DNA from 4 places in the Dyella sp. GSA-30 genome. Region 1 is predicted to be linked to each of the others. Evidence: predicted binding sites of a transcription regulator. Region 1 holds the regulator's gene; each other region holds the start of a gene.
The links. Region 1 encodes FliA, which starts transcription of late flagellar genes. Its sites were predicted from a motif close to TAAAGTTTNNCNNNCNNNGGCCGATAA; they were not measured.
Positions count from the first base shown of each region.

Region 2: a site for FliA is predicted at 4,521-4,547, ahead of QMG46_RS04530 (methyl-accepting chemotaxis protein). Genes of this name have one in related genera too.
Region 3: a site for FliA is predicted at 3,416-3,442, ahead of QMG46_RS14360 (GGDEF domain-containing protein). Genes of this name have one in related genera too.
Region 4: a site for FliA is predicted at 5,090-5,116, ahead of QMG46_RS23145 (methyl-accepting chemotaxis protein). Genes of this name have one in related genera too.

Region 1 covers NZ_AP027042.1:4,989,694-4,997,016, forward strand. The annotation lists gene QMG46_RS21500 (flagellar motor protein) at 1-97, opposite strand, end outside; gene QMG46_RS21505 (chemotaxis protein CheA) at 101-1,972, opposite strand; gene QMG46_RS21510 (protein phosphatase CheZ) at 1,987-2,628, opposite strand; gene cheY (chemotaxis response regulator CheY) at 2,625-3,032, opposite strand; gene QMG46_RS21520 (RNA polymerase sigma factor FliA) at 3,112-3,888, opposite strand; gene QMG46_RS21525 (MinD/ParA family protein) at 3,885-4,817, opposite strand; gene flhF (flagellar biosynthesis GTPase FlhF) at 4,865-6,292, opposite strand; gene flhA (flagellar biosynthesis protein FlhA) at 6,430-7,323, opposite strand, start outside.
Region 2 covers NZ_AP027042.1:1,011,739-1,019,061, forward strand. The annotation lists gene QMG46_RS04505 (hypothetical protein) at 1-622, shown strand, start outside; gene QMG46_RS04510 (alpha/beta fold hydrolase) at 787-1,608, opposite strand; gene QMG46_RS04515 (PA0069 family radical SAM protein) at 1,875-2,957, opposite strand; gene QMG46_RS04520 (hypothetical protein) at 3,083-3,403, shown strand; gene QMG46_RS04525 (quinone oxidoreductase family protein) at 3,462-4,430, shown strand; gene QMG46_RS04530 (methyl-accepting chemotaxis protein) at 4,644-6,302, shown strand; gene QMG46_RS04535 (SDR family oxidoreductase) at 6,459-7,232, opposite strand; gene QMG46_RS04540 (efflux transporter outer membrane subunit) at 7,229-7,323, opposite strand, start outside.
Region 3 covers NZ_AP027042.1:3,263,619-3,270,941, forward strand. The annotation lists gene QMG46_RS14355 (MFS transporter) at 206-1,489, shown strand; gene QMG46_RS14360 (GGDEF domain-containing protein) at 1,536-3,365, opposite strand; gene QMG46_RS14365 (ZrgA family zinc uptake protein) at 3,626-4,159, shown strand; gene QMG46_RS14370 (ABC transporter ATP-binding protein) at 4,177-4,866, shown strand; gene QMG46_RS14375 (ABC transporter permease) at 4,863-6,125, shown strand; gene QMG46_RS14380 (DUF3299 domain-containing protein) at 6,122-6,838, shown strand; gene QMG46_RS14385 (GTP-binding protein) at 6,884-7,323, shown strand, end outside.
Region 4 covers NZ_AP027042.1:5,380,453-5,387,775, forward strand. The annotation lists gene QMG46_RS23120 (Y-family DNA polymerase) at 1-855, opposite strand, end outside; gene imuA (translesion DNA synthesis-associated protein ImuA) at 866-1,483, opposite strand; gene lexA (transcriptional repressor LexA) at 1,483-2,094, opposite strand; gene QMG46_RS23135 (hypothetical protein) at 2,313-2,450, shown strand; gene QMG46_RS23140 (hypothetical protein) at 2,476-3,315, shown strand; gene QMG46_RS23145 (methyl-accepting chemotaxis protein) at 3,375-5,018, opposite strand; gene QMG46_RS23150 (LysR substrate-binding domain-containing protein) at 5,298-6,188, shown strand; gene QMG46_RS23155 (HpcH/HpaI aldolase/citrate lyase family protein) at 6,185-7,024, opposite strand; gene QMG46_RS23160 (MaoC family dehydratase) at 7,021-7,323, opposite strand, start outside.

The sequences.
Region 1 (7,323 bases):
GATTCCACAGTGCCTCGAGCGTCGATCCCTTGAGGATCGTACCGATCGCGATCACCGCGAAGGCGAGGATGGTTCCGATGATGCTGACCAGATCCATGACTTAAGCCGTTTCCTTCAAAGCGGTTGAAAGCAGTGCGCCGCCCTCGTCGGCCAGACCGGCCAGATCGAGCACCAGTGCCAGCCGTCCGTCGCCGGTCACGGTCGCACCGGCAATACCGGGCGTGTCGGCGAACAAGGGACCAAGCGGTTTGACCATGACGTCTTCGCGACCGATCACCGCGTGCACCAGGCAGCCGATGCGTTGATGACCGATGTGCACCACCACGACCTGGCGTGGCGGCGCAGCGCCGTGCGCACGTGCCCATGCGGACAGATCGCCCAACGGCAACGCACGGCCGCGATGTGCGGCGACACGACGCCCATCCAGCCATTGATCCTGGCCTGCGGAAAGTTCGAATACTTCACTGACGTTGCTCAACGGCAGCGCAAACAGACGGTCACCCACGCCGACCATCAGCACGCGCTGGATCGCCAGCGTCAGCGGCACGGCCAGTTCCAGCTCACTGCCCTGGCCGAGCTTGGAGCGCACCTGCAAGGTGCCGCCGAGCTCGATGATGCGTGTCTTCACCACGTCCATGCCGACGCCGCGGCCGGAGATGTCCGAAACCGTCGCTGCCGTGCTGAAGCCGGGGCGGAAGATCAATTCCAGCGATTCGACTTCGCTCAGGCGCGCGGCCTGATCTTCGTCGATAACGCCCTTCTCCACCGCCTTGGTCCGCAACACCTGCGGATTCATACCGCGGCCGTCGTCGGAAACGATGATGACGATCCGCTCGCCACGCTGGCTGGCCGAAAGCCGCACACGCCCCTTGCGCGGCTTGCCGGCGCGTTCGCGATCCTCTGGCATTTCCAGGCCGTGATCGACCGCATTACGCAACAAATGCACGAGCGGATCGGCGAGTGCTTCGACCAGGCCACGATCGAGATCGGTGTCTTCGCCCTCGGTCACCAGCTCGATCTCTTTGCCGAGCTGACGCGCGAGATCGCGCACGATGCGTGGGAAGCGTTGAAACAGGCGCCCTACCGGCTGCATGCGCATGCCCAGTACCGCGCCTTGCAAATCATCGGCGACACGATCGAGATCGCCCGCCGCCACTTCCAGAGTTTCGTCGCCGCTGCGCGAGGCAAGGCTCAGCAGGCGGTTACGTACCAGCACGAGTTCGCCGGCGCGATTGACCAGATCGTCGAGACGACCGGTATCGACACGCACGGTTTGCTCGGCCTGTACCGGAGCACGCGCAGGCGATTTCGGTGTGGGCTCAGCGACCGGCGGTGCTGCAACAGCCACCGGAGGCGGTGCCACTGCCGTGGGTGCCGCGCCCTTGCCATGCAGGCTGTCGAGCAGTGCCTCGAATTCATCGTCGCTGATTGCGGTCGATGCGGCGGGCGCGGGCGCAGGCGCCCCCGGTGCACCATTGCGGCCGTACAAACTATCCAGCAACGCCTCGAACTCGCTGTCGTCGATCGCGCCGCCTTCTTCCGTCAGTGCGGGCATCGGCGCTGCAACCGGCGCGGGTGCGGGCGCATGCGCTACGCCGCTTTGCAGGCGACGCAACAGGCTGGCAGCCGGCGCCGGCAAGGTGTCGCCTGAGCTCATCGCATCCATCTGCACGTTGAGCAGATCGAGCGCTTCGAGCAAGGCATCCATCTGCGCCGAGTCGAGCACCACTACGCCGTTGCGCGCTTCGTTGAGCAGATCCTCGGCCTGATGGCACAACTGCACCATCGGGTCGATAGCCAGGAAGCCGGCGCCGCCCTTGACGGTGTGAAACGCGCGAAAGACCGCATTGAGCAGTTCGGCATCGCGCGGCGACGCTTCCAGCTCAACCAGCTGTTCGCTCAAGCGTTGCAGCAACTCCCTGGCTTCGACCAGGAAGTCATCGCGCAGCTCATCGTCCAAGGGTGAAGACATCCGCTTGAGTTCCTTTAGAAACCGAATTCGCTAAGCAGACGATCAGCCTCGTCCTGGCTGTTGACCTTGGCCGCTGCAGCAGGCGCTTCGCCACCAGCCAATGCACCGGTGAGGCGAACCAGTTCCAGCAGGGACGATTCCACGCTACCGATAAAATGCGCGACCTTCTTGATGCGCTGACCGGAAAGATCCTGCCAGGACTGCGCTAGCACCATGTCGTTCAGACCATCGCGACTCGCGGCGGCAAATTCACGCGCCTGACGCGCCAGCACGGCACCGGCTTCGTTCTCGTCGCTCCACGCGAGGATTTCGATCGCGTTGGCTTCCAGCGCTTCGGCCTGCGGACGCATGCGTTCGGCGAAATCGAGGCTGCGATGCGCGGCCTGCGAACTCATTTCCAGTACATCGAGCAGGTTCTTGCGCGCATCGGCGACGCTATCGGGTACGCCTTCCAATGCCAGGTCGCTGCCGAGGCGGCGTACCGCTTCGTGCAGGTCGCGCGCCAGCAGGCCCAAGGCGCGGAACAGATGCTGTTCACGCTGGCGTGCCAGCGCATCGAGCGCCAGTTCGAAATCGGCGCGGTCGGCACTGTTGAGCAGCTGCTGCAGCTCGGTCGGCAAGGCGGTCTCGGAAAGTAGCAACGAAGAGGTGCTCATGCGGTGGCTCCTTGCGCGGCGAGCCGCTCGAAGATTTTGTCGAGTTTTTCTTTCAGCGTGGCCGCGGTGAACGGCTTGACGATGTAGCCGTTCACGCCAGCCTGCGCGGCGGCGATGATCTGGTCGCGGTTGTTTTCCGCCGTCACCATCAGCACCGGCATGCCCTTCAACGAGGGCTCGGCGCGGATCGCGCGCAACAGGTCGATGCCGGTCATGTTGGGCATGTTCCAGTCGGTCACGACCAGGTCGAACGGCATCTCGCGCAGCATCGTCATGGCGTTATTGCCATCTTCGGCCTCCTGGATCAGCGGGTTGGAGAAACCCAGCTCGACCAGCAGGTTGCGCACGATGCGCCGCATGGTGGAAAAGTCGTCGACCACCAGGATTTTCATGTTCTTGTCCAACGGGAGGGCTCCGGCTTGTAGGTTGGGAACGGGGAATAAGGAACAGGGAACGGAAAAGAAGGTTGCGGATAGCTGGAGGTCAGCGGCGGCGCTCGACCCTCCCCGCTCCCCGTTCCCCATTTCCGGCGCCATCGCGCCAACCGGACATCCGTGCCCGTAACCGCACCAGCGCCTGGCCGTGGATCTGGCACACGCGCGATTCAGTAACGCCGAGCACGGCGCCGATTTCTTTCAGGTTCAATTCCTGTTCGTAGTACAGCGACATCACCAGCTGCTCGCGTTCGGGCAGGCCGGAGATCGAGTCGATCAGGGCCTCGCGCATGCCTTCCTGTTCGACGCGATCCTGCGGCTCCAGGCCATCCTGATCGACCACGTCCAGCGCAGCGCCGCCTTCGTCGTCATCCGGCGCGGTGAGGCTGAGCAGACGCGCGCTGGTCGCGTCGGCGAGAATCTGGTGGTACTCCTGCGCGGTGATGCCCATGCGCCGGATCACCTCGGCATCGATGGCATCAGCGCCGGTTTCGTTTTCGATCTGACGCACCACTTCGGTGACTTCGCGCAACTTGCGATGTACCGAGCGCGGCGTCCAGTCGGTCTTGCGCAACTCGTCGAGCATGGCGCCGCGGATGCGGATGCCGGCATAGGTCTCGAAGCTGGCCGAGCGATCGGTGGCGTAATTACGTGCGGCCTCGAGCAGGCCGATCATGCCCGCCTGCACCAGATCGTCCACGTCCACGCTCGACGGCAAACGCCCCATCAGGTGATAGGCGATACGCCGCACCAGAGGCGCGTGCTGACGCACCATGTCTTCGGTGCTCTCGCGTTGCAGTTGCAGATATTCGGAAGCCACGCTCATCTCGCCCACCCATCCCCTGCCAGGCTTGGCTCCAACGCCGCCTGACCACCAAAGAAGGCAATCCGGTCGTGGTTGGGGTACTCGGGTTCACCCCATGTATCGACCGCACCTGCCAATTGCTTGAATCCCTGTGCCGACCGGCTGCCCGGGGCGGCATCGACCACCGCGCACTGGCGCCGGATCGCCCGGCGCAGGTACTCGTCGTGCGGGATCATCCCCATGAAGTCGAGCGCGACGTCGAGGAACCGGTCGCTGACCCGAGAAAGCTTTTCATACAAGTGCTTAGCCTCGCCGGCATGGCGCACCATATTGGCCACCACGCGGTAGCGGCGTACCCCGAAGTCGCGGCTGAGCACCTTGATCAGGGCGTAGGCATCGGTCAGCGAGGCCGGCTCGTCACAGACCACCAGGATGACGTCGTCGGCCGCGGCCGCGAACATGGCCACGCTGTCGGAGACGCCCGCGGCGGTATCGACCAGCAGGTATTGGGGCGGGCGCACCAGTTCGTCGAAGGCGCGGATCACCGCCGCATGCTCGCCATTGCTCAGCTGGGCCAGGCGCCGCGCGCCCGAACCGGCCGGAATGATCTTCAGGCCATGCGGCGCAGTCACCGCCAGCTCGTCCAGCGTGCAGCTGCCGTCGAGCAGGTGACCGATATGCCGCGACGGCGTCAGGCCGAGCAGCACGTCGACATTGGCCAGGCCCATGTCCGCGTCGAGCAGCATGGTCTCGTGCCCAGCCATCGACAGCGCCATGCCCAGATTCACCGCGACGGTGGATTTGCCCACGCCGCCCTTGCCGCCGGCAATCGTGATCGCGCGAGTGCGCGGCCGCGGCACTGTCGAACTCAAACCCATCGCCTGATCTCCACGCAGATGTTCGCTGGCGTGCGCGTCGCGCGCACGCAGTGCCGCAAGGGCAGGAAACATCTGCCGCAATCCCCACGCCTGATTCATCGCTAAGGTTCCCATGGGGTTCAAGCGCTCGCCAGGCTGAGGCCGAAACGATCGGCCATGGTGGTGTCTTCGGTAGTGCCGCTGGATTTCAGCGCCTGCGCGGCACGGCAGACCAGTGCGCGCGCATCGGCGGCGGCAATGTCTTCAGGCACGCGCTGACCGTCGGTCACGTAGTCGAGCGGCAGGTGATGACGGATCAGCGTGGACAAGGCGCCACCAAGATTCGGTGTCTCGTCCAGCTTGGTCAGAATGCATGCCTGCGGCTTCAGCGGCAGGTAGGCGCGAATGGTGGCGTCCAGAGCCTGTGCCTGCGTGTTGGCGGCCATCGCCACGCACACGCGCACGTCGCCTACGTCGTGCAGCAGCTCCATCTGCTGCTGCAGACGCGGATCGTTACCCGCCACACCGGCGGTGTCGACCAGCACGGCCTGGCGACCGCGCAATGAAGTAAGTACCTGGCGCAGGCTGACCGCGTCATGCGCGGGGAATACGCGCACGCCGAGCAGGCGACCGTAGTGTTCGAGTTGCGCGGCGGCACCGATGCGATAGTTGTCGGTACTGATCAGTGCGACCTGGCCGGCGCCATGACGCAGGACGGCGCGCGCAGCCAGTTTGGCGATGGTGGTGGTCTTGCCGACGCCGGTCGGGCCGACCAGTGCGATCACGCCACCGGTCGCCGCCAGATCGCGGCCACTCACCGCAAGGCTGCGGCTCAGTACGCCCAACGGCAGGTAGCGCGCCTGTTCGGCACTGATCTGATCGGGGAGTTCATCGATCAACTTGCGCGCGACATCGGCTTCGATACCGAGCCGGGTCAGATCGCGCAGGATGCGCGCGCGCAGCGGATGGCGGCGCTCCATATCGTTCCAGGCCAGACTCGACAGCTGCGTTTCGAGCATCGAACGCAAGTCGCCCAGTTCGGCACGCATCCGGGCGCTGTCCTGCGCGGCGCGTTCGAGCATGGATTGAATCGGTGCCGGCTCGACGCGCGGTGTGGGCTGCGCTTGTGCGACAGTTTCATAGGACTGCTGCGGCTCGGGACGCGCAACACGTTCCTGCGCCACGCTGATATCGCGCAACGCTGGCTGGCCGCGAGGCGCATCGTCGACCTCGGCGTGTGCGGATGCCGTCGCCGCCGGCTGCGTCACCGGTGCAGCCGGTGCATGAGCGGCTGCGATCGCCTGCTTGGCGCGCGTCAGCAACGGCGTGCGCTCGGGCTTCGGCGGCGTGGGCGCAACCACCGGCGCCTCCGGCCTGGCACCCGGCAACGGCGCACCGTGCCGCGCGGCTTCGCGCACCAGGGCTTCGTCGTAATCGACTGCCGCGATGATCTCGATGCCGTCATCAAGTCGACGCGTCGACAGAATCACCGCATCCGGCCCCTGCTCTTCGCGGACTTCGCGCATCGCCTGGCGCATGTCGGAGGCGACGAAACGTTTGATCTTCATGCTTACGCGCTCCGCGCTTGGAGGTGGGAGATGGGTAGCGGGAGCGCGACAACCGATGCGCCGCGCGAGCCTGCAAGCTGCTCGATACGTTTCATGCATGCGCCCCCATTACCCATCTCCCATCTCCGCTCTAGAGGTTATCGACCCAGCGCCTGCACCAACCGAACCCGTCGGTTGTCAGGCACCTCGTTGTAAGCCAGTACGTGCAGGTTCTGTGCCACGTGGCGAGTGAAGCGCGCGAGCCATGGACGCAGCTGCGGCGGCACCAGCAGAACCGCTGGTTCACCGCTCTGATCCTGGCGTCGCGCGGCCTCGGCGACGCTCTGCTGGAGGCGGTCGGCCAGGCCCGGTTCGACCGCGGCGCCCGCCGCACCGGCGTTGCCGAGCGATCCGAGCAGGATCTGCTCCAGTTCCGGCGCCAGCGTGATGACGGGAATTTCGGTACCCAGGCCGGCGATCTCCTGAACGATCTGGCGACCCAGCGCGACACGCACGGCGGCGGTCAGCGTGCCGGGATCCTGACTCTGGCTGGCGTGCTCCGCCAAGGATTCGACGATGCTGCGCATATTGCGGATCGGCACCCGCTCGGCGAGCAGGTTCTGCAGCACCTTGACCACCACGCCGAGCGACAGGCGCTTGGGCACCAGGTCCTCGACCAGCTTCGGTGCGTTGGCCGCCAGGCGGTCCAGCAACTGTTGCACGTCCTGGTGGCTGAGCAGCTCGTGCGCATGGCCCTGCAGGATGTGTGAGAGATGCGTAGCGATCACGGTGGCCGGGTCGACCACGGTATAACCCAGGCTCTGTGCGTGATCGCGCTGCCCGGTTTCGATCCACACCGCTTCCAGGCCGAACGCCGGGTCCTGCGTGGCGATGCCTTGCAGGGTGCCGTGCACACGGCCCGGATTGATCGCCAGCAGGCGCTCGTTGTAAACCTCCGCCTCGCCCATCGGCACGCCCATCAGGGTGACGCGATACGCGTTGGGGCCGAGGTCGAGGTTGTCGCGGATATGCACCGCCGGCACCAGGAAACC
Region 2 (7,323 bases), 1.5 Mb from region 1:
GATCGGCCTGGATAGCAAAGTCAGCCTGTCCGGAGCACTAACTCACATTGCGCTGCCACTCGGAGCGTCCTTAGCGATCTACGGCACGGCGCTTATCAGCATCGTTACCATCGCTCGCTTCTCGCAACGCTGGCGCAAGACCAATACCGAGCTGCCGCTGCTGGCCTTGATGCCGGGCCTTGGCGACGCAGCGAAGGTGAAAAGGGAGTTTCTACGGGCTTCGTTGAGTTTGCCGATGCGTTGGCAGATCGGGCTTGCCGTGGCGATGATTGCCGGCGCTCTTTATCTGCATGTCGACGCCGCCATTATCGTATCCATCGCTGCCGCACAGCTGTGCAGCGTGGCTTTGCTGCCGGCCGTGTTGTTACGTGTCATCGGTGGGCGGCCGCCGCAGGCCTGGATGTTTGTGGTGGGAACGCTAATGATGATCGTGCTGCTCAATGCGGGCTGCGTGTTGCCAGTCCTCGCCAAGGACGACTCGCTGCATCCGAATATCGACTATGTCGCGTTGGCCGTTACGGCTGTCTGGGCGGTGATGGGTTTGGTGATGGTGTATCTGGGGCGCACCGGCTGGCGGTCGCTACAGCATCGGCCGCATGCGTTTCTTGCTAATCAAAACTGAAGCTCCTCCTATTCGTCATCCCGGCGCAGGCCGGGATCTACTCCTTAGCGTGGATGCTTGCCATATGTCGTCTGACGAGCGAGGCCTGAGGAATGGATCCCGGCCTGCGCCGGGATGACGAGCGAAAAATGGCGCTCGCACTAAAGCGAGCGGCACCGAGTCAATCAGCCTTTGATAAAGGCCAGCACGTCCTGGTTGAACTGATCGGCCTGCGTCTGCGCCAGGCCATGCGGGCTGCCCTTGTAGATCTTGAAGGTTGCGTCCTTGACGATCTTCGCTGTCTTGGCACCCGCTGCGGCGATCGGCACGATCTGGTCGTCGTCGCCATGAATCACCAGGGTGGGCTTGTCGATCTTCTTCAGGTCGTCGGTGTAATCGACTTCTGAAAATTCATGGATGCAGTCGTACTCGCCCTTGATGCCGCCCTGCATACCCATCAGCCAGAAGGTGTCGCGCAGGCCTTCGTTGATCTTGGCGCCCTCGCGGTTGAATCCGTAGAACGGGATCGACAGGTCGCGGAAGAACTGCGAGCGATCGCCTCCCGTCCCTTTGCGGATGCCGTCGAACACTTCCAGGGGCGTGCCTTCCGGATTGGCGTCGGTCTTTAGCATCAGGGGAGGCACGGCGCCTACCAGTACGACCTTCGCGACACGGCTGGTGCCATGACGCCCAATGTAATGCGCCACTTCGCCACCGCCGGTCGAGTGGCCGATCATGACCAGGTCTTTCAGGTCGAGCTTCTCGATCAGCTCGGCCAGATCGTCGGCGTACTGGTCCATGTTGTTGCCGTCCCAAGGTTGATCGGACGCCCCATGCCCGCGTCGATCATGGGCGATCACCCGATAGCCTTGCTGGCCGAAGAAAAGCATCTGCGCATCCCATGCATCGCCGGCCAGCGGCCAGCCGTGCGAGAACAGAATCGGCTGCCCCTTGCCCCAATCCTTATAGGCGATCCTGGTCCCGTCTTTCGTCGTGATGCTGCTCATCGTTTCGCTCCTTCAAGCTTGCGTGGTGGTGGAGAAAGATGAATTGCGCCCCATGGCCCTACGACCGCCACGCCAGTATTGGGGCACAAGAAAATGACAGGCATAGCAAACACGGCGTTATCGTGTCGTGCAGCGGGGGGCGAACGGAGATAGTCGACGATTCGCCACGCAGAGAACAGCTTAGGCAGTTCGCGAGTCTGTCGTGCGCGATTATGTTGCGACCTGTTGCAGGGATGAAACAGACTGGCTGAAGAACGCTATCTCATTTAAAACAGCTGCCCCTGCGCCGAAGGCTCCCGTGGCGGCACAAAGCGGGATGTATCAAGCTTCAACTCATAGGCCTGGTTGAAACCGTGCTTGCGGCAGGCGACGTCGAAGCGCTTCTTGATCATCTGTGCAAACACGCCTTCACCGCGCATGCGCGTGGCGAAATCCGCTTTGTAATCCTTGCCGCCATGCATCTGCTGGATCAGGCTCATGACGTGCTCGGCGCGCTGGGGGAAATGCAGGGCCAGCCATTCGCGGAACAGGGCTTTCAGTTCATAGGGCAGGCGCACGGTGGTGAAGCCGGCGCGGCGAGCACCGGCAGCCGCGGCTTGTTCCAGCACGGCTTCCATATCACGGTCGTTAAGCGCGGGGATGATCGGCGCCACCAGCACGCCGGTCGGTACACCGGCCTCGGTCAGGGCGGCAATCGTCTTGATACGCCGATGCGGTGCGCTGGCGCGCGGTTCCAGTTTGGCGGCGAGGTGATTGTCCAGCGAGTTGATCGAGACAAGCACGTGGATTAGGTTTTCGCGTGCCATCGATGCGAGGATGTCGATGTCGCGTTCGATCAGCGCGTTCTTGGTGACGATGGTGCAAGGGTGATGGCATTCGGCCAGCACCTCCAGCGCAGCGCGCGTCAGCCGCCAGCGGCGCTCCACCGGTTGATAGGGATCGGTATTGCTGCCGATATTGATTGCGCTGATCTTGTAGCCGGGCTTGGCCAGCTCCAGCCGTAGCACCTCGGCCAGGTTGCTCTTGGCGCGTAGCTTGGTTTCGAAATCGAGCCCGGGCGAGAGATTCAGATAGCTATGCGATGGGCGCGCATAGCAGTAGATGCAGCCGTGCTCGCAGCCGCGGTAGGGATTCAATGCCTGGCTGAAATGGATGTCGGGCGAGTCGTTGTGGCTGATGACGCTGCGCGCGCGCTCTTCAGTCACCTCGGTGCGCGGACGCGGCTGGGTTTCGTCCAGCAGGGCGTGTTGCCAACCATCGTCTTCGACATGGTGGCGGATCGACTCGAAGCGCCCCTCCGGATTGGAGGCGGCGCCCCGGCCTTTGAGGGCGCGAGGAGGCTCGTTCATGGGCTCAGTGTGCGCGCCCGCGGTCTCACCGGCGGAGACATGCCTTGCCCCATCCGAGTTGACGAGATAATAGAAATCATCGACATTACAATATCTTGCGATGGATCGTTCAAGGGAGCAGGGGCGTGAAATTCTGGCTGATACTCGTTGTGCTGGCGGTGCTGATCATCGCGCCAGTCATGTATATGGCCCGCCTCCTGGGCGCCAACAAGGCCGGGCTGGGCTCGGTGGTTTTCGCCATCTTTCTCTGCTCCCTGGTGACCGGGGCGCTTGAGCATCTGCATCTGGCGTCGCCACTCGAATTTATCGTCAGCTTTATTGCGGCAACACTGATCTATCAGTGGATCCTGGCGACGACCTTCAAGAAGGCCGCCATCATCAGCATCGTGTCGACCGCGATCACCACGATAGGCGTCTTGATACTGATGAAGCTGCTGGGTCTCTGACGGCTACGGCAGGGTGCGTGGTGGTCTAATAGCCTGCTCGACGGCACCAGGTCTCCCCATGCACGCACTGATCTTCAACCATTTCGGCGGTCCCGACGTTCTGCATTGGGCCGAGCGGCCCGATCCGGTGCCTGCGCCGCACCAGGCGCTGGTGCGCATGCAGTGCGCGGGGCTGAACTTTGCCGACGTGTACCGGCGCAACGGCAACTATCATTTGAGCGGCCAGGCGCCGTGGATCCTCGGTTACGAAGGCGCCGGCGTTATCGAGCAGGCGGCTGAAGGCGACACTTTGTTCCCGGTCGGCACGCGCGTGGGTTTTGCGGATATGCCGTACGCCAATGCCGAGCTGGTCGCGGTCGATATCGACAAGCTGATTCCCCTGCCGGCGGATATCGATGCCGACACGGCTGCTGCGGTTTTGCTGCAGGGGCTGACAGCGCAGTATCTGGTACGCGACAGCTACAGCGTCAAGGCGGGCGATGTCGCGGTAGTTCACGCGGCGGCCGGCGGCGTGGGTTTGTTGCTGACGCAGATGCTCAAGGCGATGGGCGCGAAAGTCGTGGGTATCGCTTCGTCCACGGTCAAGCGCGAGGCCGTGCTGGCTGCCGGTGCGGTGCTGGCGATTGACTATGCCGAGCTGGTACCGGCAGTCCATACCTTGACCGAAGGTCGCGGTGCGGACGTGGTGTACGACTCGGTTGGGCGCACCTTGGGCGATAGCCTCACGGCAACCCGCATCGGCGGTACCGTGGTGTTCTATGGCATGGCGGCGGGCGATCCCGATCCGGTCGATCCGCGCCTGTTGATGGATCGCTCGCTGACGCTTACCGGCGGCGATCTATGGAACGTGCTGACCAGCGGCTCCATTCGGCGAGAGCGTGCGAACGCGCTGTTCGAGCTGGTGCGCCGGGGCACCGTGCAGCCGCAGATCGCTGCACGTTTTCCGATACGCGACGGCAAGGATGCTCATGCCTTTATCGAGAGCCGGGCGGCCATCGGCAAGGTGCTGCTGACGCTTGCCAGCTGACGCGGAGACAGGCGATTCGCAGGTTTCTGCTTGCCGCACAAATTATTGTCTAGGCAGGGAAAACGCCCTGCCATAGGCCAAATGGCCACGTAAAGAATTTCGATCCAGAGCCGTTAACCCCGCTAAGCGACGACCACTAATGATCCATCCGGACCCTCACGGGGCCCACATGAGAGGTCGAAAGCGTCGCCGTTATAAGTCACGGGGGAAGCCATGGGTATGTTCAACTGGTTCGGCCGCACCACGCTCAACACGCGTGTGTGGATGGTGATGCTGACCGTAGTGGCCGGATTGATCGGGTTGACCGTTATTTCCGGTATCGAGGGTCGCGACGTACAGATGGCGGCGCTTGGCGACAGCCTGCATCAGCAGGTCGAGAGCGCGGTGGCGATCGCGGACGACTATCGCCAGCGTGCCGTCAAGGGCGACATGAGCGATGCGGATGCACGCAAGGCCGCGCTGCGCGAAATTCAGGCGATGCGCTGGGACGGCGGCACCGGCTATGTATTCGCCTTCGATTCGGACGTGAAGCTGCTGATGCATCCGCTGCGCGGCAGCGACATCGGCAAGAGCATTCGCGACGATGCCGATGCCAAGGGTTTTCACCACTACGCCGCCATGATGACCGCGGACCTGAAAGACGGTCATGCGATGACGCGTTATGTGCAGTTGATCCCCACGACGAAGGAACAGAAAGCGAAGATCAGCTACTCACAGTGGTATCAGCCCTGGGATATCCATTTCGCCACGGGTGCCTATTTCGATCAGATCGATGCGGCCTTCCATGCGCAGTTGATCAAGAGTCTGCTGCGCGCGGGCGGCATCGCCTTCGTGGTGGTGCTGATGGTCTGGCTGTCGATGCGCAGCATCAAGGCGACGATCGGCGGCGAGCCTTCGCATGCGGTAAAGATCGCGACGCGTATTGCCGACGGTGACTTGCGTGCCGAAGCCGGCTTGGCGTTCCCGGATGGCAGCCTGCTCGACGCGCTCTATCGCATGCGCGGTCGCCTGGCCGATATCGTGGCCGAGGTGCAGCGCGGTGCCGGCATGGTGACATTGAATTCCCAGCAGCTCGCGCAAGGTAACGATGATCTGTCGCAGCGCACGCAGGAGCAGGCATCGAGCCTGGAAGAAACTGCCGCTTCCATGGAAGAGATGACTGCGACGGTTAAACAGAATGCGGAAAATGCATTGCAAGCCGACCAGCTGACCCGTGCCGCGCGCGAACAGGCCGAGCGCGGTGGTGCAGTGGCCGAAGAGGTCATGCAGGCCATGGCGAATATCGGCGAGTCCAGCCGCAAGATCGCCGACATCGTTGGTCTGATCGACGAGATCGCCTTCCAGACCAATCTGCTGGCGCTCAATGCCGCGGTCGAGGCAGCGCGTGCGGGTGAGCATGGCCGCGGATTTGGTGTCGTGGCGACCGAGGTGCGGCGCCTGGCGCAATCGAGTGGCGCGGCATCGCGTGATATCAAACGATTGATTGCCGAGAGTACCGAGCGCGTCGAAGTGGGCGAGATGCTAGTGGCGCAATCGGCTGAGGCGTTGCAGGCCATTGTCGGCGGTGTGAAACGGGTGACGGATATCGTGGCCGAGATTGCCGCTGCCAGTCAGGAGCAGTCGGCGGGTGTCGATCAGGTCAATATCGCCATCACGCAGATCGACCAGGTGACGCAGGAGAACGCGGCGCTGGTGGAAGAGGCGGCGGCTGCGGCCAAGTCGATGCAGGATCAGGCCGATGCGCTGCACCGGCAGATGGGGTATTTCACCATTGATGGGGATGCGCCTGGCGCCGAGAAAGTGGCAGACGCGAAGCGCACGGTTGAGGTCGGCATGCGTGGTGCGTTTGTGGGTGAGGCCGCCTTGGCCTGACCCGTTTCGCGGCCACTTCTCACCCGTCATTCCGGCGCAGGCCGGAATCTACTCCTCCGCGTTTCCGTTTAAGAAAGGTTGCCTGACAAGCGACAGACTGAGAGGTAGATTCCGGCCTACGCCGGAATGACGATGTTAGGAGAGGTGACGGTTTGTTCACCAAGCAATCGGTTGCTTGTCCCGAAAAAACCGCCCATTCAAATTGCCCTGCTGCGGCGATAGACACGCAGCCCAAACAATACCTTCCGCACCTTCGGCAACCGGTCGGCCACCGCTACCACCCATATCGGTAGCCACCCAGCCGGGACATACCGCATTGACCAGTACGCCGCTGCCCTTGAGCTCGGCGGCAAGCATGCGGGTATAGCCATTGAGCGCAGTCTTGGAAATGCGATACGCAGGACAATTCTCGCCTTCCATCTCGATCGCGCCGCAACTGCTGGAAACATTCACCACGCGGCCGTAGTTATGCCGCTGCATCAACGGCAGCACGGCTTCGGTCACGCGCCATGCGCCGAGCAGGTTGGTGTCCAGCGCACTGCGCACCACGGACAAGTCGGCATTGGAGGCGCGCTTGTCGATATCGAAAAACGCGCCGGCGTTGTTCACCAGGATATCCAGCCGGTGGTAGCTGGTATCGATATGTTTGGCCAGGTTGGCCACGTCATGGTCGGAGGTGACGTCGAGCTTGACCGCAACGACGTCGCCGCCTTCATGGCGCAGCTGGCGGGCGACTTTCTCGCCCGCCGCCAGCGAACGCGAGCCGAGCAGCACGGTGATGCCCTGTGCTGCCAGCTGTCTTACCACTTCCAATCCAAGGCCGCGGTTGCCGCCGCTCACCAGCGCAACGCGCTGGCTTGGCGGCGGTTCATTGGATACGACACTACCGCGCGCGGCCTTGCGCGGCAGGCGGTGCACGGTGGCGTTCATGGTGCAGAGGCCACCTCGGAGCACTTCTCGTCAGCACAGGCTTCCCAACCGCCACCGAGCGACTTGTAGATCGCCACGGCACGCAGGTTGA
Region 3 (7,323 bases), 1.7 Mb from region 1:
AGCAATGTCTTTATCACATGGATATCTTCAGGAGCTAGATGATATGTAAGGGCGTGCTGCACGACGTAGATGAGAGTCAAGCATTGCTGGATGTGGCGGACTCGGGATGACCTAGTCTCGATATATGAGTCAATAGCATAAAGACTATAAAGATTATTCAATTGAAGCATGGTGCGTGCCTATTTAGCATGATCAACCATTCTTCATGCAAGGCCTCGCTGTCATGCAGTACGCCACACGCCCCAAGCTGGCTGTCGAGCCCGCTCAGGAGCCGCTCGAAACCCTGACCGGGCCGTTGACCTTCCTGTTTGCGCTAGCCGTTGGCGTAATCATCGTGAATCTTTCGGCTGCACAGCCACTTACGGGGCCGGTGGGGCAGGCATTGCATCTACCGTCATCGTGGACCGGGTTGGTGGCGATGTTGCCGCAGTTGGGCTATGCGGTAGGCATGTTGTTTCTGGTGCCGCTAGCGGACCTGTTTGAGAACAGGCGTTTGACGGTGGTGACCTTGAGCTGTTGCGCGCTGATGCTTGGTCTGGCGGCGATTGCGCCAACCGCTCCGTGGTTCCTGTTTGCCGTGTGCATCGCTGGCGCAACGTCGTGCGCAATCCAGATTCTGGTGCCGCTGGCGGCGGCGATGGCGCATCCGGATCGTCGTGGCACGGCGGTCGGTAATGTAATGAGCGGGGTGATGATCGGCATTCTGTTGTCGCGGCCACTGGCGAGCACGGTGGCGGGGAGCTTTGGCTGGCGTTCGTTTTACGGTCTGCTGGCGGTGATGAATGCCGTGTTGGCTTTTGCCCTGTTTCGCTGGCTGCCGCAGCGGCATCCTGAGCGTGTCAGTTCGTATCGGGCCTTGATGGCCTCCTTGGTCACGCTGTGGAAGCGCGAGCCGGTGCTGCGCCGCTATTCGCTTTCTGCGGCGATCGGCATGAGTGCATTCACCGCGTTCTGGACGGCAGTGGGTTTGCGGTTGGTGCAGCAGCCGTTTGGACTGAGTGCGCATGGCGTGGCGCTGTTCGCGTTTGCGGGCGTGGCGGGAACGGTGGTTGCGCCTATTGCGGGGCGTATCGGTGACCGCGGTTACAGCGTGGCTGGGATGCCGGTTGCGCATGCGATCATGGTTCTGGGCGTGTTGGTTGCCGCGATGGCGGGAGCCGGCTGGTTTGGGTTTTCGCTTGATGCGCACCCGATGCTTGCATTGGGGGCGTTGGTGCTTGCGGCTATCGTTATCGATGCCGGGGCCATTGGCGATCAGACGCTTGGGCGGCGTGCGGTGAATATGTTGGATCCGGCAGCGCGCAGTCGATTGAATGGGTTGTTTGTCGGCGTATTTTTTGTGGGTGGTGGTGCGGGGGCGCTGGCCGCGGGCGCTGCCTGGGCGGCTGCGGGCTGGAGCGGGGTGTGCGTGCTTTGCCTTGTGCTGTGCGCGCTGGCGTTTGCGTTGGATATTGTTTCCCGGCGGGCTATGTTGGCCTCGCGGATTTAGAGCGGTTGCGAATGCACGATTGCGCTGTGGTTGGTCGCGTATCCGCTCAGGGCTCGATGTCGATCGGCCCACCAGGCGCTTCGCTGATCGCCAACACATGCATATCGGCTCGATAGCGGTCCACATGAAAGCCGTCCGACTGCCGCTTGGCCGTCCGCTTGGCCTGGGCAGCCAGGCTGGCGACGCTTTCGGCTTCGCTGGGGAAATCGTCGACGATGGCTACGGCGCCGACCGAGACGGTGGTCAGCGGAAAGAAGCGCAGGTTGCCGTGGCGGTCTTCGGCTTCGATCCCGCCGCGTAGCCGGTCGACATCGTCGAACAAGGTGGCGGCCATGGTGTTGAAGCGCTCGCGCATCTGCCGGCAGCGTTCTTCCCAATCGTTGCTCTGGAACAGCACGATGAAATCGTCGCCGCCGATATGCCCGACGAAGTCGCTGTCCTGGCGCAGGTCGCCGGTCAGGGCGCTGGCCAGCAGCCGGATCATTTCGTCGCCGCGGAAATAGCCGTAGTGATCGTTGAAGGGCTTGAAGAAGTCCAGGTCGAAATAGGTCGTCACGAACGGCCGTCGCGCCTGCAACAGGCGCTCGAGATGTTCGGTAACCGGGATATTGCCGGGCAGGAAGGTCAAGGGGTTGGCATAGCGCGCCGCTTCGACGCGAATTTCGGTGACTCGGCGCACCAGTGATTCGCCGGTGCCCAGGCCGAGATACATGCCGCCACGCGTGATGATGAAACCGTCGCTCAGATAACGCTGGTCTTCGCCGCGCAGGATGTCGGCCATGCTTTGCAGTGATTGTTCGGCATCGCAAAGCAGGGGCGCGTCGTTCATGAACGCGGTACAGACCTTGCGTGCGAACAACTCGCGCGCGAACGGCTGGGCCATCCGTTCGGTGAAATGGCGGCGATTGATGATGCCCACGGGCCTGCCTTGGTCGACCACGGCAATGGCGTGCAGACGCTCATGCAAGGAGAAGATCGCCGCCACGTGGTCGTTGTTCTGCGCCAGCGATACGGCCGGCGCTTCGATCAACAAGTGCTCCGCCTTGAGCGGGCGCGCGGTGACCGGGCCGCTTAAACTGGGTGGCACGACGACATCCGGATCAGTGACGGCATCGATGTATTGCCGGCTCACCTGGACGATCGGCACCGGCGCGGGACGAGCAATCAGAAAGCCTTGCGCATAGGGGATGCGAAGTTCGCGCAGCATGCGCAGGTCGTCAGCATCTTCGACACCTTCGCCGACCAGGTCCGCGCCGAGGGTTTCGGCCACGGTGCAAAGCGCACGCACGATGGCCAGCTTCTCCGCGCTGCGCGAAAGGCCGTTGATCAGGTAGCGGTCGATTTTTACCACCTCCGGATGAATCTCGTTCCACATCTCGAAGTTGGAATGGCCGTTACCGAAATCGTCCAGCGCGATGCGGATGCCGCTGGCGCGCAGGTAACCCAGGCTGTGCGCGAGCTTGGCCGCATCCTCGACGATGTCGCGTTCGGTCAGTTCGATGGTGACGCGGCTGAGGTCGAAGCCCGGCACGGTCAAGGCGTCGATCACGTCTTCGGGCCTGACGCCGGCTTGCAGGATGGCATGCGCGCTGAGGTTGATCAGCAGGCGACCACCAACGCCGGTTTGCGCAAACTGGTTGACGATGCAGCGCGCGGCGCCGAGTTCGAAATCGGCCAGGCGGCCACGCGCCCGCGCCAGGTCCAACAGATCGATCGGCGTCAGTGCCGTGCCGGCCAGGACGGAACGTATCAGCCCTTCGTGCGCCACGACCGCATGCGTTTCGATATGTACGACCGGCTGGAAATGGGCGGTCAGCGCATCGGACGCCAGCGCCTGGTCAAGCAGCGATCGTTCTCGCTCAGCGGCGTCGGACATGGCTTTGATCATCACAAGGCTGCTCTCGGAAAGCGCAGAACTGGCAGATTTCATCGGCGCTTCGGGCGGAAACTTGACGTCGGCGACCGGCCGACGTTGCAGCGCGACATGATGCGTCTGCTTATGTGGCAAACGGATGTCAAACGCCCAAGATTTCATGACAGTGCCGGCTACGACCCCTGCCAGAAGTCGTGTGTCCTCGGGTGCCGTTGCGGCCTATGATCGTTATGTTATAACGTTACTTATTAGCCGGAGCCGCCATGAAACTTGTCCTGTCGCTAACCGTCGGTCTGGTGCTGGCATCGGCCCTGGTGCCAGCTCCTGCCCAGACGGTGCGCCAGCAAGAAGCCCATGTGCACGGCACGACGACGGTGGATGTCGGGCTGGACGCGACGGTGCTGCAAGTCGTGCTGGATGCCCCAGCCATCAACATGCTCGGTTTCGAACACCCGCCGCACGATGGGCAGCAGAGCAAGCAGGTGGCCGATGTTCTCGCCGCCATGCGCGATCCAGCGCCCTGGTTGATTCCGGCGAGCGCGGCTGCCTGCGTGCTGACCCATAGCAGCGTGCAGGCGCGCGGGCTCGATCCAGCCGTGGTCACGCAAGGTCATGCGGATATCGATGCACGCTACGACTATCGCTGCACCCAGCCGGATCGGCTGGACCATATCGATATCCACCTGGCCGATCGTTACCCCGCGACGCATCGCCTTGTGGTCAATATCGTGTTGCCGCAAAAACAGGATCGGCAAGAGCTGGGGCAGGGCGAATACCGCGTGATGTTGGCACCGTGATTCCGTGGGGTGACGCGATGTTGCTGAGTTGCCTCGATCTGCGCTTTGGCTGGGACAAGAGCGATGTCATTGCCTTGTCGCGCTTCGAGGTCGCGCGCGGCGAGCGCGTTTTCGTCTGCGGTCCGAGCGGCAGTGGCAAAAGTACGTTGCTCAGTCTGCTGGCCGGAATTGCCGTACCGCGCGCAGGCCACGTGCGCGTCGAAGATACGGTGTTGTCCAGCTTGCCGGCTGCGGCACGCGATCGGTTTCGCGCCGATCATATCGGTTACATCTTTCAACAATTCAATCTGCTGCCGTATCTGGGCGTGCTCGACAACGTATTGCTGAGCTGCGCATTTTCGCCGCGACGCGAACAGCGTGCCGGCGGGCACGTGACCGCTCGCCTGGAAGCCATGCGTCTGCTCGCGGCGTTGGGCCTGGATGAAACGAGCCTGCGCAAACGCCGGGTGACCGAGCTGAGTGTGGGACAGCAGCAACGCGTCGCCGCCGCGCGTGCCTTGATCGGCAGTCCGGAGCTGATCATCGCCGACGAACCTACCTCGGCCCTGGACACCGATGCGCGCGATATCTTTCTTCGCCTGCTGCTCGCTGAATGCGAACGCGCCAGTAGCAGTCTGGTGTTCGTCAGTCACGACATGGCGCTCGCCCGCCATTTCGATCGGGTGATCAAGTTGAGCGCCCGCGCCATGCAACGGGAGCCGGCATGATGAGAGCCTTGGGCCTTGCGCTACGTAGTTTGCGGCAGCGGCGTGTCGCCGCGGTGCTTACGGTGGTCACTATCGCCTTGAGCGTATGGCTGCTACTGGGTGTCGAGCGATTGCGCCAGGATGCGCGCAGCAGTTTTGCCAGCACCGTATCGCGTACCGACTTGATCGTGGGCGCGCGTTCGGGGCCGGTGAACCTGTTGTTGTACTCGGTGTTCCATCTGGGCGATGCCACCAACAACGTGTCCTGGCAGAGCTACAAGGAAATCGCCGCGCTGCCCGAGGTTCGCTGGACCGTACCGATTTCCCTGGGCGATTCGCACCGCGGCTTTCGTGTCATGGGGACCACGGCGGAGTTTTTTCAACGCTATCGGTATGGCAGTGATCATGAGCTCGCGTTCGAGCAAGGCCACGCCTTTGGCGATCTTTACGATGCGGTCATCGGCGCTCAGGTAGCGCGCCAGTTGAATTACCACGTTGGGCAATCGCTGGTGATCGCTCACGGCTTCGGCGGGATGCGGCAGATGCTGCATGCCGATAAGCCCTTTCGCGTGGCTGGCGTGCTCGCGCCGACCGGTACACCGGTCGATGCGAGCGTCATCGTGAGCCTGCAGGCCATCGAAGCGATTCACGTCGACTGGCAGTCGGGCATGCGTCTTCCGGGGCAGGCGGTCAGCGCGGATCAGGCGCGTGGCATGGACCTGACGCCGACGTCGATCACGGCATTCCTGGTCGGACTCAACTCACGGCTTTCGTCGTTCGCGGTACAACGCGCGGTCAACGAATACACCCAGGAACCCTTGCAGGCGATCTTGCCCGGCGTCGCGCTCAGCCAGCTCTGGGGCCTCGTCGGTGCTGCCGAGGGCGCATTGCGTGCGATCAGTGCGATGGTCGTGCTGGTCGGCTTGTGCGGCATGCTGACCGCACTGTTGACGACGCTCAACGAACGTCGACGGGAAATGGCGATCCTGCGTGCGGTCGGCGCTTCGGCAAGAACGGTATTTCTGCTGCTGGTGCTCGAAGCAGGGCTGCTTGCAGTGGCGGGAATTGTGCTGGGTGTGGCGCTCATGTACGTAACGCTGTTCGTCCTGCACGGTTTTCTTGCCGCTCAACTCGGACTCAACCTGAGCCTTGGGTTTCCTGGCGCCAACGAATGGCTGTTGATCGCTGCCGTGATCGCCGCGGCACTGCTTGCCGGTTGCCTCCCTGCGTGGATTGCCTATCGCCGTTCGCTTGCCGACGGTTTGCAGGTGCACTTGTGAGGAAGCTTGTTCTCATTGCGATCGTTGCGCTGGTCGGATGTGCCCGCCAGTCCGGCGACGAAGCAGGTCCCGCTACTGCGGGAACCAGTGCGCAAGCGATATTGGCGCGTGCCGAAGCGAGCGCGCAAGCCGGCCGCCAGCAGCGTGCCAAGGCCATCGCCGATGGCACGCTGGCAGCACAGGCGGTGGCTGCCTCGCGAGGCATCGAGCCGTCTGATGGGCTGGCTCCAGGCACGCTTGGCGATGCGGATGACGACGGTTACGCCGAGCTGGAATGGACACGGATGATGCCCAAGGAAGACTACGACCAGCTGCAGCATGCGCCGCCGGTCGTGCATATCGGCAACAAGCAGGGCAAGCAGATCGGCACGTTGCACACGATCCCCGCACTGGCTGGTCGAAAGGTTCGGCTGTCCGGCTATGTCGTGCCGCTCGCTTCGGACGATCAGAACCGCATGACCGAGTTCTTTTTCGTGCCGTTCTATGGCGCCTGCATCCACGTGCCGCCACCGCCGCCGAACATGATGGTGCACGTAGTGCTCGCACATGGCATCGATCCGCCGCAGCTATGGGACCCGTATTGGCTGCGCGGCGTGCTGCGTATCGAGACCACCAGCAACAGCATGGCCGCATCTGCCTATGACATGCAGCAGGCGGCCTTGCTTCCCTATAACGAAGATCACGCCAAGGATCTGCGCCACGCGTTCGAGTGATATGTGCGCGCTGTTCCGTCCACCCTGCCCAACAGGTCAACGATCATGTCCGACCGCCTTCCCGTTACCGTACTTTCCGGCTTTTTAGGTGCCGGCAAGACGACGCTCTTGAACCATTTGCTGCTCAACCGCGAAGGGCGTCGCCTCGCGGTGATCGTCAACGATATGAGCGAGGTCAATATCGACGCGGACCTGGTGCGCGAGAGCGGCTTTACGCTGACGCGCACCGACGAGCGCCTGGTCGAGTTCAGCAACGGCTGCATCTGCTGTACCTTGCGGGACGATCTGATGCGAGAGGTACGACGGCTCGCCGAAGAAGGCAGTTTCGACTATCTGCTGATTGAATCGACCGGCATATCCGAGCCGATGCCGGTCGCTGCAACGTTCCATGTTCGCGACGAGGCCGGTTTCAGCCTTTCTGACGTGGCGCGGCTGGACACCATGGTCACGGTGGTGGACGGCCGCAGCTTCGTCAACGATTTCTG
Region 4 (7,323 bases), 390 kb from region 1:
GCGCTCGTGCGAAAAGCGCAACAGGAAACGTTGCACGCCGCCATCGCGACCTGCCAGGTACATGCCCAGATCGGAGGTGAGACGACGCAAGGGGAACAGCAGGGACTGGCTGGAGCTGACCTCGTAGTTGAATTCGATCCGCGACTCGAACGCGTCCGATGGCTGGAAGTAGCGCAAGGGTGTCGCCAGCTCGCCGCGCAAACGATCCAGGTGATCGAGCGCCTGCTCACCGATGCGCCGGCCCAATGCAGCGCGCGGCAGCGCAAAGACCTGATGCAGATGACGGAGCCCCATCCGTGCAAGGCTGGTCGCGACATCGCCGGGCAAACCGCAGCGCGCTATCGGCAACTGATCGAGTGCCTGCTGCAACGGATGAGCGGTAATGGCCACGCCGTCGTGCACATTGGCCAGCACGCGGGCCGCCCAGGGATGAGGCGCGAGCACGATGCGATGACGAAACCCAAGCTCGCGCAGATCCTCGCGCATCTGCGCTTCCAGGCGCGACCAGGGACCGAATAGCCGGAAGCTGGCTTCTACTTCGATCAGCAAGGCGGCGGGAAATTCGCGGCTGACCAGGGAGCCGTAGCGATACGCCCATGCAGCGAGAAAATCGTGCCAGTGATCGACATCGGCCGCGTCGTAATCGACCGCATCGAAACGCGCGCAGATCGCCTGCGCCACACTCAAAGGCTGACCGGCGCGCAACCCGACAGCTTTGGCCGCTTCGTTGACGCTGCGCAGGACACGCCGCTGCGCCGGTCCCGCAATCAAAGCCAGCGGTTTATCCGGCGTGGCGTGCCGACGTACGACGCCATCGAGCGCCAGCTGCGGCAAGAGAATGCATGCCCACAACATCGGCCGGCCCTCATCCTGCAAACGGAATGGGCGATGTGGGCGGATTGCCGCCACGGCACTTGAGCACGCGCAATTGCGCCGGCTGCGCATCGATGGCGATGCGCAAGGCAGCCGGCGACGGATTCGCCGAAGCACTGGCAGGGCGCATGGCAAAACCCAGGCACTGTCCGGTTTCGGCCGCCAGATGCAAACGTCGCAAGGCGCGATCGTCCGCTTGCTGCGGCCAGCACAGCACCGCCGCGCAAGCGGCCGAACGCAGGCACTGCTCGGCGGCCCACAACACATCGCGCGTATCGGCGCGAATCACCTGCACCTGGCGCATGCGCACGCCGGCATTCGCCCATGCCGTGGCAAACGGCATATACGGCGGTGCGATCAGCACGATCATGCCGGCGTCGTGCGCCTGCGAAAGACGCGCCAGGGTCGGCCATAACAGGCGCAACTCGCCCACGCCATCGAGCGGCAACAGCAGTTCGCTCAGCGCCGACTCGGGCCAGCCGCCGTTGGGCAGCGCATCGTCGAGCGCCGCCCACCCGGTAGGTTGCTGCGATGGCGCACGCGCATGCGGTTGCCCGCGCCAGATGCGGCGCGCATCGAGCAGGCTGTCGATGGCAACGACCTGGCCCATCACGCCGGCCTGATCAAACCGGCGAACAGGCCTTCCAGGGCAAAATCATTCGTGCGCGGGTCGACCTCGATCGGCGCATAGGACGGATTGCGCGGCAGCAGGCGAATGGCGCCGCCATGGCGCTCCCAACGCTTGACGGTGAATTCGCCATCGATGCGCGCCACCACGATCTGCCCATTGCGCGCCGTGGATGCGCGCTGCACGCCGATCAGATCGTGCGGGAGGATGCCATCGAGCAACATCGAATCGCCGACGACTTCGAGCAGGTAATCGGGCTTCAGGCGAAACAGCCCGGGATCGAGCGTGACATGTCGTTGCACGTCGGTATCCGAACCGATCGGCCGGCCAGCGGCGACACGGCCCAGCAAGGGTACCTGCAAGACGCGCGATGCATCCTGTGTCGGCTCGATCAATCGCACCCCTCGCGCCGTGCCATCGATCAGCTCGATCAAACCCAGGCGCGCCAGCGCTTCCAGATGCAAACGCGCCGAACGGTTCTGCTTGAGGCCGAGGGCAGCGGCCATCTCCATCTGCGAAGGCGGATAGCCATGGTCGGCGATATGCCGGCGCAGATACTGCAGGAGGCGTTGCTGGATGGGTGTCGGGCTCATGTTACTAATTTTAGTAAATTCCGAGCGCGCCATATAACCCGTTGATTTAGCTTGCATCGTCTTCGCCCTGCAGGCTCGGGAGTGCCCTGGGCACCCCTGCCAGGCAATTGAACTACCCCGTTATGTCATCGCCTGCGACGCATGAATTGCACAGCTCGGTCACCGTGCGGAGCGTACTTAACAAGCCACGACGCTTTTCACGCATAGAGAGAGGGGCCATGAATACGACACAGAAACCTACCGATTCGATCGGACCGGCGAAAAGCAAGGGCGGGATCGGTTACGTCCTGCTCTGGCTGTTGGGCGTACCGCTACCGGTGCTCATCCTGATCGGCCTGTTACGCGGTTGTGCCTGATCGCCACCGCCAAGGAGAACTCACGATGACCGACGTTGCCATTGCATCGCTCAATGACGATCCCGCCACCTGGCGGGCCATGAACTTTCGCGCTGTCTTTGCCGGCTGGCTGGTGGCCACCGGCGTAGCAGCCCTGCTCTATCTCGCCGGCTTGGCGATGGGATTTTCCTCATTCGACGCCGACCACATGGGCGGCGCAGCCAAGGCCGTGGGTATCGGCAGCGGCATCTGGATCGTGCTGGTATGGGCCGCCTCGCTGTTTGTCGGCGGCTTGTTTACCAGTTGGTTCGACGCCCATGACGACCAGACCATCGGCAGCCTGCACGGCGTCGCCGTATGGGGGCTGTCGGTCACCGCATCCATGCTGTGGCTTGCCCTGGGACTGGCCGGTGCCATGCATGCGCATAACGGCATGTCGATGGGGCACGATGAGCACGGTCCCATGCAAGGCGGTACCGATACCCATGCAGCCTTGATGGGAGACGGCTCGGTAGCCGTACTCGACGCCAATATCGCATCGCGACTGCCCGCGTCACGCGATCACGGTGCGACGATGCCTATCGTCGCGGCGCTGCTCGCAGGCAAGGATGAAACAGCAGCGAGCCTGTTCTCGGCCAATGCGGGCGTAACGCATGCCGCCGCCGCGCAGACGCTGGCCGGGCTATCGGCTGAAACGAACGCGGCCCGCGCGGATGCGAAAAGTACCGCCGACCGCACCGCGCACAATCTCGCCGCCGGCTTATGGGCCTTGGTGTGCGGCCTGCTGATCGGCCTGGTAACAGCGGCCGTGGGTGGCTGGCTGGGCGCCGGACATGTGCACCGTGTCTATCATCTGCGGGCGTATCCGCGCGCATTGCGGCGCTGATCTGCAGCATGTAAAAAGCCAGGAGCCGGGTTATATGCCCGGCTCTTTTTTGCCCGGCGTTACGCCGAGGCAAAACCGCCGCGCATGTCCATGGCGCCGGCATCGCGCCAACGCTCTTCGCGTTGTCGGGCCATGTCAGATACTGATACTGGCGAGGATGATTCGGCCAGCTGAAAGAACGCCACCCGGCTGGCCAGATGGTCGGCCTGCTCGCGCATCGCGCGGCTGGCCGCGGCGGCCTCTTCCACCAACGCAGCATTCTGCTGCGTGGTTTCGTCCATCTGCAGCACGGCGCGATTGACCTGCTCGATGCCGGCCGATTGTTCCTGGCTTGCCGCCGCGATCTCCGCAACGATGTCCGACACCTTGCTGACGCTGGCAAGAATGTCCTGCAACGCCCTGCCTGAGTGACTGACCAGTCGGCTGCCGCTTTCGACCTTCTCGGCACTGTCGTGAATCAACACCTTGATCTCGCGCGCCGCCGATGCACTGCGCTGGGCCAGGTTACGTACCTCGGTGGCTACGACTGCAAAACCTCGCCCTTGCTCGCCGGCACGCGCCGCTTCCACCGCTGCGTTGAGCGCGAGCAGGTTGGTCTGGAAAGCGATCTCGTCGATAAGGCCGACGATATCGCCGATGCGCCGGCTCGAGTCGCCGATCTCGTCCATCGCGTGCACGGCCTTGGCCACGACGTCGCCGCCCTGGCGCGCTTCGTCGCGAGCATCGCGCGCCAGCTGATTGGCGGCGCTGGCGTTATCGGCATTCTGGCGCACCGTCGCGGTCAGCTCTTCCATCGACGATGCGGTTTCTTCCAGCCCCGCGGCCTGCTCCTGCGTGCGTTGCGAAAGATCGTCGTTGCCCTGGGAGATCTGCTCGGCGCCGCTACGCACGATGTCGGCACCCTGGCGCACGTCGCTGACGATATCGGCCAGGCGCTGCCGCATCCCGGCGAGCGTATGCAGCACGCTGCCTTCATGGAACGACTCATCGCCATGCGCACGCACATCGCCGTCGGCAATGCGCTGCGCCATCGCCATGGCCATGTGCGGCTCGCCGCCGATGCTGCGGCCCACGCCACGCACCGCGATCAGCACCACACCGAAAACCAGCAAGGCCACCAGCGCGGCGAACGCGCCGAACTCCAGCAGCACACGGTAGAAGGCCTGTTGCACATCTTCGATGTACACACCCGTGCCCAGATGCCAGTCCCAGGCCGGCGTCATGCTGACGTAGCTGATCTTCGGCAGCGCGCCCTTGCCGTCGGGCTTGGGCCAGGTGTAGTCGATAAAACCATGGCCCTCGCGCTTGTCGAGCGCCACCATGGCGCGAAACAGTTCCTTGCCGTTGGTGTCTTTCTTATCGCCCACATTACTGCCGACCATCTTGGGCGATACCGGATGCATCAGCATCACCGGCCCGGAATCGATCAGGAAGAAGTACCCGGTGCCGTTGTCCCAACGCATCGCGCGCAGTTCGTCCATCGCCTGGCGCTGTGCATCGGCGCGACTGAGCTTGCCGGACGATTCCAGCGCCACATAGCGATCGATAATGGCCTGCCCGGCGTCGATATAGCCGCGCAGGTTTTGCTTACGCTCGGCCAATAATGTCGACCGGCTTTGCAAAGAGGCAAAGACCGTGAGTGCCACCAGCCCGATAGCAACCACGCCCAGGATCGCGGCAAAGCGCGATTTCATGGTCTTCATAGATTTTGCCCCTGTCATGCCTACTGCCTACTACCCGTACTTAGACCGGTTATCGTCCGGCCATGGGGGGGCTATCGGCGGGGGATCGAAAAATCTTGATAGGCCAAATGGCCAGTGGCGAGACCGGCTCATCCGAATAACCCCGGTTCCCCCTATTCGTCATCCCGGCGCAGGCCGGGATGACGAATAGGGGGGATTTCGCTATGCGGCGTAGCAAGATTTCAAGGATTTCGTGCACGCCTATACTCATCACACGATTCACGTCCACCGAGATGACCGATGCGTTCGCTGCCCCCGCTCAACCCCCTGCTGGCATTCGAGGCCGCATCGCGCCATCTGAATTTCACCAAGGCCGCGCGTGAGCTCAACGTTACCCAGGGGGCGATCAGCCACCAGATTGCGGTCCTCGAGGAGTACTTCGGCGCGAAGCTTTTCGAACGCAAAAGCAACCAGTTGGAGCTGACGCCCAACGCCGCGGCCTATGCGGAAACGCTGCATGCCGCGTTCGATGATGTGCGCAGGGCAACCGCCAGCTTCAGCGCTGCTGTGTCGCCGCGCACGACGCTTACGATCAAAGGCTATCCGCTGCTGCTCAGCCGCTGGCTGACACCACGCCTGCCCGCTTTCAGCCGACAGTTTCCACATATCGATCTGCGGCTGGTCTCGGTATCCGGCGCGAGCCTGGTCGATTTCGAAAATCAGGATATCGACATAGGCATCCGTTACGGTCGCGGCCGCTGGAAAGGGCTGACCAGCCACCTGCTGTTCGCCGACGAGCTCATCCCGGTCTGCACCAAGGCCTTGGCAAAAGCGCTGCATCTGAAGACAGCGCGGGACCTGGTCGGCAAGCCCTTATTGCAGACCCACGCACGCGTCAACGACTGGCCCGACTGGTTCAGCTGCGCCGGCGTGGACGACGAAAACGCGCTCAAGCAACTGACTTCGTTCGAGGACCTGGGCATCGTGCATCGCTTCGCCATCGAAGGCAGTGGTATCGCCATCCTGCAGAAGAACTACGTGGAAGACGATCTGCGCGAAGGCCGCCTGATCATCCCGTGCGCTCCGGTGCTGAGACGCGACCTGGGTTATCACCTGGTCACGCCCACCAACAGTGCGAAAGACAGCAAGGTGAGGGAGTTTTCCAACTGGCTGCTGGCCAACCTGGGCTAGCGCTGATCCAGCATCCGTTGTGCAAGCTTCAGATGCGGTGCATCGACCATCTCGCCCCGTAACGACACCGCGCCAGCCTGCGGGTTTTCTGCAAAGGCGGCCACGATAGCGCGAGCACGCGCCAGCGCCTGCTCGGAAGGCTCGAACGCGCGATGGATGGTATCGAGCTGCGCGGGGTGAATGGCCATCATGCCGGTAAAACCATCCTGTGCGGCGCGCGTCGCCACCGCTGAAAGACGTTCGAGATCCGTAAAATCGGGATGCACCGTTTCAATCGCCGGCACGCCTGCTGCATGCGCGGCAAACAGCGACAGCGATCGCACCAGCTCATAAGGTGAAGTAAATCGCCCTGCCTCGCGCACTGCGACGGCACCGATCGCCGAAGACAGATCTTCCGCACCCCAGGTCAAACCGAACAGACGATGCGAGACATCGCGATAGGTTCCCAGTTCGAAGATCGCCGCGGGCGTCTCGGTCGCAATGGGAAGGATCGGCAAATGCGCCAGTCCGACGCGGCCCAATAGCGCATCGAGTTGAGCGATCGATTCGCGCCCCGCTGCCTTGGGCAATACGATGCCGTCGGGTGGATGATCGGCCAGACATTCGACATCCGCGCGCGCCAGACCGCCTTGCAAGGGATTGATGCGTACGAACAACAAGGTGTGGCGCGTCTGGGTCGCCAGAAACCTGGCGAGCATGATGCGAGCATCGGCCTTTCGGTCCGGCGCCACCGAGTCTTCGAGATCGAGCACCACGCTATCGGCCACCGACTGTGCGGCCTTGACCATGCGTTCGGCGCGATCGCAGGGTACGAACAACAATGAGCGCAATCTCATGTCGGGCTCCTGTGCATCAATGCCGTGCGCTGACATTCGCAGACCAGTTCGTCGCGCTGATTGATCAGGCGATGCAGAAACACCACGATGCCCGCCTCTGGCCGTGAACGACTGTCGCGCAGATCGACAACCTCGGTCTCCGCGTGCAGGGTATCGCCGATAAAGACCGGCTGCGGCGTCTTCACGCGGTCGTAGCCCAGGTTCGCCAGCATGGTGCGCAAGGTAGTGTCACCTACGCTCAAGCCGATCATCAGGCTGAAGCTGAAGGTGCTGTTGACCACGATGCGGCCGAACTCGCT